Shumkonia mesophila: one gene and its partner. The protein of the gene in region 2 interacts with the protein of the main gene of each other region in a pairwise test. Links are inferred from orthologs where the notes say so. Each region holds a gene or a part of one and is shown on either strand. Other genes may lie near its edges.

Region 1 (3,033 bases), on a different replicon or contig from region 2:
GTCTACGTCGATCCCAAGGCAACCCTCTATCTGCTGGGCAGCCGAATGGATTACGTCGAGGACAAGCTGAAGTCGGGCTTCGTCTTCAGCAACCCCAACGAAAAGGCCCGCTGCGGCTGCGGCGAGTCCTTCCACGTCTGAGCCCGGCGCCAAGGAGACCACGATCATGACAGAGACCCCCGTCACCGAGCGCATCCGCCGGGAGATCACCGAGAACGACGTCGCCCTTTTCATGAAGGGCACGCCGGCAGTCCCGCAATGCGGTTTTTCCGCCCATGTCGCCCAGGGGCTGCAGGTCCTGGGCGTGCCCTTCAAGGGCATCGACGTCCTGGCCGACCCCGAGCTGCGCGAAGGCATCAAGTCGTTCAGCCAATGGCCGACGCTGCCGCAGCTTTTCATCAAGGGTGAGTTCGTCGGCGGCGCCGACATCTTTCGCGAGATGGTCGAATCGGGCGAGCTGGTGACCCTGATGAAGGAAAAGGGCGTTTCGCTCCGGCGCGGCTAACCGGCGGGGCCGTTACCCCCTATTGACTTGCAGCCGATCCCGACCGAAATAATACGCGGTTGCCGGCGGTGCCTTATGGCCGCCGGCGGGGCGCCTCGACGAGGGCCCGCAAAAACCGGACTCGCTCGTACCTGGAGGAGGACGACCTATTATGGCCCGTGTATCCGTATTCGACAGCCCGCTGCTGCTGGGGTTCGATCATTTCGAGCGCATCCTCGATCGCGTCGCCAAGACGTCGCACGACGGATATCCGCCCTATAACATCGAACAGACCGGCGAGAACGCCCTGCGCATCACGCTCGCGGTGGCTGGATTCTCGATGGACACGCTCAACGTCACCATTGAGGACAACCAGTTGATTATCCGTGGCCGCGGGAATGACGAGGATGCCGGGCGGGTCTACTTGCATCGGGGAATCGCTTCCCGGCAATTCCAGCGCAGCTTCGTGTTGGCCGAGGGCATCGAGGTCAAGGGCGCCTCGCTCGACAACGGGCTGCTCCACATCGACCTGGAACGCCAGCTGCCGGAAGCGAAAGCGCGCACCGTGCCGATCGACGCCGGAGGGTCGAAGAAAGCCGTCGGCAAGCGCAAGACCATCGAGATGGACACCGAGGTCTGACGCTGTCCCGGCCGAAACCCGCTTCGAGCCTTCGCCTTCCAATTCGCAACCCCTCGGCGTGCCGGACCATCCAGGCGCCGCGAAGGAGATTGCCATGCACGACAAGACAAGCAACAACTCATCCGGCGCGCCGCTGTCGCGGGACCTGACTCTCGCCGACTTCGCCACCCTCGGTGTCGAGGACGTCGCTTACGTCAAGCCGGTGGTCGTCAACGGCGCCCACGCCTATGCCATCCATGCCGCCAACGGCCAGCACTTGGCCGTGGTGCCCAACCGTGACCTCGCACTGGCCACCGTGCGCCAGAACGAGCTGGAGCCGGTCAGCGTTCATTAGAGCGATTTACGATCGCACGGAATCGCTTGGCTGGAAGGCGCCGCCTCAGGCGGCGTGCGACGTCGCCGACTCGGTGAGGATGGCGTAGAGGGCCTCGGCGCTGTCGGTGCCGCGCAGCTTCTCGCAGCCGCTCTTGTCGCGCAGCAGGCGCGACACCCGGGCCAGGGCCTTGAGGTGGTCGGCGCCGGCAGATTCGGGCGCCAGAAGCAGGAAGATCAGGTCGACCGGCTGCTCGTCGATGGCATCGAAGTCGATGGGCTTGTCCATCTTGGCGAACAGGCCGTACAGGCGGTCGAGATTGGGCAACTTGCCGTGCGGAATGGCGATGCCGTTGCCCACCCCGGTGGTCCCCAGCCGCTCGCGCTCCAGCAGGACGTCGAAAATGGCCCGCTCGTGCATGCCCGAAACGCCGGCGGCACGTTTGGCCAGTTCCTGCAGCGCCTGTTTTTTGCTGGTGGCATGCAGATGTGGGATCACGCTCTCGGTCGTGATCAGATCGGAAATCTCCATCACCGCCCCTTAACCTTCGCGCGTTCCCCGGGGATCGATCCAGCCGACGTTGCCGTCGGGCCGCCGATACACCACGTTGAGACCGCCGTGGGCCCGGTTGCGGAACATCACCACCGGGGAGTCCGCGAGGTCCATGCGCATCACCGCCTCGCTGACCGTGATGGTGTCGATCTCGGCCGCCATTTCGGCGATGACCACCGGCTGGCCGTCGGCGGGAATCTCCTCGTCCTCGCCTTCTGCCGCCAGGACGTACTGCGCAGCCTGGATGGTTTCATCCTCGGCCCCGCCCACGCCCTTGTGGTGGTCGTTCAGGCGGCGCTTGTAGCGCCGCAGCTGCTTGGCGATGCGGTCCAACGCGTTGTCGAAAGCGGCATGGATTTCGTCCGCCGCGGCACCGCCCTGCATCACCAGTCCCCGTCCGGCGTGGACGGTGATCTCGGCCCGGTTGAGGTGCGCTTCCCGCGAAAAGATGACGGTCGCGTGAAGGGCGCGGTCGAAATACTTCTTCACGTCGGAGGTGAGGTTCTTCACGACGTATTCGCGAAGCGCGTCGCCGACGTTAAGATTCTTGCCTTTGACTGAAATTTCCATGAGGAAAGCTGTCCTGCCGTGTGTGGCCCCACAGCCCCGGGGGACCCGGAATTGGCTACTGCTTTTTAGATAATTCCCAGCGCGGCTTGTCGCAATGGCCCACCACCGCCCGGCCTCCGTGTTCATCGGAGAGGCCCGGAACTTAGTGACCCCCGGTATCGGAGTCAATAGCCGCGGCGGGAGCCCGGCAACGCCTTGAAAAACCGTCACAATCCGCTGGTCTTGTTGCGCCGCCGCTGGACCGAGGAGGCGATGCCCAGGGATTCGCGGTACTTGGCCACCGTTCGCCTGGCCACCTCGACGCCTTCCCTGCTCAACATCTCGACCAGGGTGTCGTCGGAAAGGACGGCGGCAGGCTTCTCGGCCTCGATCAGCTCGCGGATGCGGCAGCGCACGGACTCGGCCGAATGGGCTTGGCCGCCGGACGAGCTGGCGATGGAGGCGGTGAAAAAATACTTCAGCTCGTAGATGCCC
Region 2 (3,598 bases):
CGCCCTGATTTTTTCGGATTCGGCCTCGCGCACCGAAAGCACGATGATCGGCACCTGCGACCATTCGCGGATGCGGGCGATGACATCGTGGCCGCTGATGCCGGGAAGCCCGAGGTCGAGGATGACAAGGTCCGGCTGCTTGATGGCGGCCACCTGCAACGCCTCTTCGCCGCTCGCCGCCTGCTCGACCTCGTAGCCGTAGGCGGTAAGGCTGATTTCCAGGAATTTGAGGATCTGCGGCTCGTCGTCGACGACGAGGATGCGGCTGCCTGTCACGGTCATGGCTAGGCCCCGCCGCCCGCCAGGTCTTCCGGTTCGGACGGAACGTCGGGCGCCGCTTCGAGCGGCAAACTCATGATGACCATGGTGCCCTTCCCCTTGGGTCCGGCTTCGATGGCGATCTTACCGCCATGCGCCTCGATAAGGCCACGGCATATCGACAGGCCCAACCCGGTGCCGGCAACCTGCCGGTCCTCGGCTCGAACACGGTAGAACTGGTCGAACACGGCCTCACGCTCACCCTCGGGGATGCCCGGCCCCTGGTCGGTCACGGAGATGACGAGGCTTTCCTCCTCCGCCCGCCCGGCGATCTCGATGCGCGTGCCCGGCGGCGCGTACTTGGCGGCATTGTCGAGCAGATTGACCAGGATATGCTCCATGAGCAGCGGGTCGACCCGAAGGTAGGGCAGGTCGCCCGGCAGGCGGACGTCGAGCGTGTGGCGCGACAAGGTCTTTTCGGTCTGGTGGCGGGCCCGGTCGATGATCTCGCCCAGATCGCACCATTGCCGGTTGATCTCGAGGGCCCCGTAGCTGAGCCGCGTCATGTCGAGAAGGTTCTGGACGAAACGGTGCAGGCGCGCCGATTCGTCCAGGATCGCCTGGATGAGGTTTTGGCGGGCCTTCGCGGGCAGGGTGACCCCGGGGTCGGCCAGCGTGGTCGCCGAGCCGATGATGGAAGCGAGCGGCGTCTTGAGGTCGTGTGAAACCGACGACAGCAGTGCCGCGCGCAAATGCTCCGTTTCATTCAGAAGACGCGTATCCTCCATGACGGCCATCAGGTTGGTGCGCTCGATGGTGACCGCCACCTGGTCGGTGATGGCGTCGAGCAGCCGGCGCCGGTCGGGTTCCAGTGGACGCCTGTCCTCGAAACTGACGCCGAGCACGCCGATGGTGCCCTGGCGGGTGCGCAGCGGCAGGAACAGCCAGTCGGCGGCCGGCAGCGTGTCGGAACTCCAGCCCGCCGGTTCGCCTTTGCTCCACGTCCACTCGGTCGCCGCCCGGTCGCGCTGCTCGAGCCGGTCCTCCGGCGGATAGCCGGCGGCGATCTCGAGCTTGCCGTCGTTCGGCAGCAGGATCAGCGAACGGCACTCCAGCGTCGAGGCGACATGGTGGACGACCGCCCACAGGACGTCGTCGGACGATGCCGCCGCCGCGACCTTGCGGCTGAATTCGTAAAGGTTGGCCGAACTGCGCGCGGCGGATCGCATGGACTTCACCTGCCGGCGCAATCGCGCCGCCAGATTCCCGGTGAGGACGGCGATGAGCAGGAAGAGCGCCAGCGTAAAAACATCCTGCTCGCTGACGACCCGCAGCGTGAAATACGGCACCGTGAAGAAGAAGTTGAAGCTGAGAAAGCTGAGCCCGCTGGCATAGAGCGCCGGCCCCAACCCGAATCGCGACGCGATCAGAAGGACCGCCGCCAAAAAGAAGAACGACAGGTTGGCGACGGAAAAAAAGCGCTCGACGTAGGCGACCACGAACGTCGCCGCCGCAACGCCCAGCGTGGCCCAAACGTAGTCGCGCCATGCGATGCCCGACGTTTTGGTCGCAACCGGCGGCCGCTTGGCTTTCTCCTCATCCGTCTGGCGGGGAACGGTAACCACCTCGAAGGCCTCGGCGCGCCGGCCGACATGGGCGGCCACCCGCTCGGAGAACAGGTGACGCAGCGATCCGGCTCGCGGCCGGCCGAGGACGATGTGGGTGGCGTTGCGCGAACTGGCATAGCTCACGATCTCTCGGGCGACATGGGATTCCGCCGGCAGCGTCACGGCCTCGGCGCCCAGCCGCTCGGCCAGCCGCAAGACCGCGGAGATGCGGTCCTTCGCCGCGTCGTCGAGGCTGTCGTGATGCGGCGTGCGGACGTAAAGGACGATCCACGGCGCCCGCAATCGCTCGGCAAGCCGCCGTCCCGCCCGGACCAGGCTGTTCGATCCCTCCGTCGCATCGACGCAAACCAGCAGGCGCACCTGCGCCGGCCAGGGGCCGGGGATGGCGTGGGCCCGCATGTACTGGACCATCTGGGCGTCAACACGCTCGGCGGCGATGCGCATCGCCAGTTCGCGAAAGGCGGTCAGGTTGCCTTTGCTGAAGAAATGCCGGATGGCGCGGCCGATCTGGTCGCGGACATAGACCTTGCCTTCGCGCAGCCGCTGGATCAGCTCGTCCGGCGGCAGGTCGATGATCTCGATGTCGTCGGCGGCTTCCAAGGCGTGGTCGGGCAGCGTCTCGCGCACCCGCACGCGGGAGATTCGGGCGACGACGTCGTTCAAACTCTCGATGTGCTGAACGTTGAGGGTCGTGTAGACGTCGATGCCGGCGGCCAGCAGTTCCTCGACGTCCTGGTAACGCTTCTCGTGGCGGCTGCCCGGCACGTTGGTGTGGGCGAACTCGTCGACCAGCACCAGTGCCGGCTTGCGGGCAAGGACGGCATCCAGGTCCATCTCGCCGAAGGCGCGGCCCCGGTACTCGACCTGTCGGCGCGGAATTGCCTCGAGGCCGCGCAGCAGCCGTTCCGTCTCGATCCGGCCGTGGGTCTCGGCGATGCCCACCACGACGTCGAGGCCTTCCTTGCGCCTTTGGCGCGCGGCCATCAGCATCGCATAGGTCTTGCCGACGCCGGGATAGGCGCCGAGGAAGATCTTCAGGTGGCCGCGACCTTCCTTTTTGGCCTCTTCGAGGAGAGCATCGGGTGCCGGACGGTCCTGGTCTTCAGCCATTCAATTGCGCGTCCCTGTTTCGACGCCCCCCATTTTATCCGCAACCCGCGCCCGTGTATCGCCTCCCCCGTTCAACGCGACAGGCGATCGAGCGCGAGATTGATCTCCAGGACGTCGACCAGCCGATCGGGCGTCAGCACGTCGCCGGGAGCGAAGGCGTGGCGATCGATGACGGCCTCGACCTGCGAGAGGGGCAGACCGCGAGCCCCGGCCACGCGTTCCGCCTGATACAGCGCGGCTTGCACGCTGATATGGGGGTCGAGCCCGCCGCCCGAAGCCGCCGCCAGTTCGGCGGGCAACGGTTTGGCGGCCGTCGCCCCGTAGCGGGCGACCAACTGGCGCGCCCGTTCGCTGAGGTCGGCGCTGGTCGGGGACTTGTTGCTGCCCGCCGCGGCGGTCGCATCGTATCCCTCTTTTCCCGCCGCCGACGGCCGCGGCCAGAAATAGCCGGGCTCGGTGAAGTTCTGGGCGATCAGGCGGCTGCCGATGGCCTTTCCATCCGCCGCCGTGATCAGCGAGCCCTGGGCGGTATCCGGAAAGAACCGGGCCACACCCAGGATCGCCACCGTGTAGCCCACCACGCAGATCAGCAGGGTGGCGAC

The links.
Region 1: the proteins of ODR01_RS03715 (region 2) and ptsN interact in binary tests that used the Escherichia coli proteins (3 or more experiments, as listed by UniProt). The link is inferred for Shumkonia mesophila from one-to-one orthologs.

The regions. Positions count from the first base shown.
Region 1 is NZ_JAOTID010000001.1:678,481-681,513, reverse strand. The notes cover bases 237-2,955. They hold ptsN (PTS IIA-like nitrogen regulatory protein PtsN), read right to left. Parts: upstream 1,969-2,955; coding sequence 1,504-1,968; downstream 237-1,503. Other genes in these bases: rpoN (RNA polymerase factor sigma-54), read right to left, coding at 2,766-2,955; hpf (ribosome hibernation-promoting factor, HPF/YfiA family), read right to left, coding at 1,978-2,559; ODR01_RS03070 (DUF1150 family protein), read left to right, coding at 1,219-1,458; ODR01_RS03075 (Hsp20 family protein), read left to right, coding at 657-1,124; grxD (Grx4 family monothiol glutaredoxin), read left to right, coding at 237-505. In the rest of the region: ODR01_RS03085 (HesB/IscA family protein), read left to right, coding at 1-141; more of grxD, read left to right, coding at 167-236; more of rpoN, read right to left, coding at 2,956-3,033. UniProt on the Escherichia coli protein: Seems to have a role in regulating nitrogen assimilation.
Region 2 is NZ_JAOTID010000002.1:49,541-53,138, forward strand. What follows is about bases 85-3,368. They hold ODR01_RS03715 (sensor histidine kinase KdpD), read right to left. Parts: upstream 2,997-3,368; coding sequence 285-2,996; downstream 85-284. Other genes in these bases: ODR01_RS03710 (response regulator transcription factor), read right to left, coding at 85-282; ODR01_RS03720 (potassium-transporting ATPase subunit C), read right to left, coding at 3,068-3,368. Also shown: more of ODR01_RS03710, read right to left, coding at 1-84; more of ODR01_RS03720, read right to left, coding at 3,369-3,598. UniProt on the Escherichia coli protein: Member of the two-component regulatory system KdpD/KdpE involved in the regulation of the kdp operon. KdpD may function as a membrane-associated protein kinase that phosphorylates KdpE in response to environmental signals.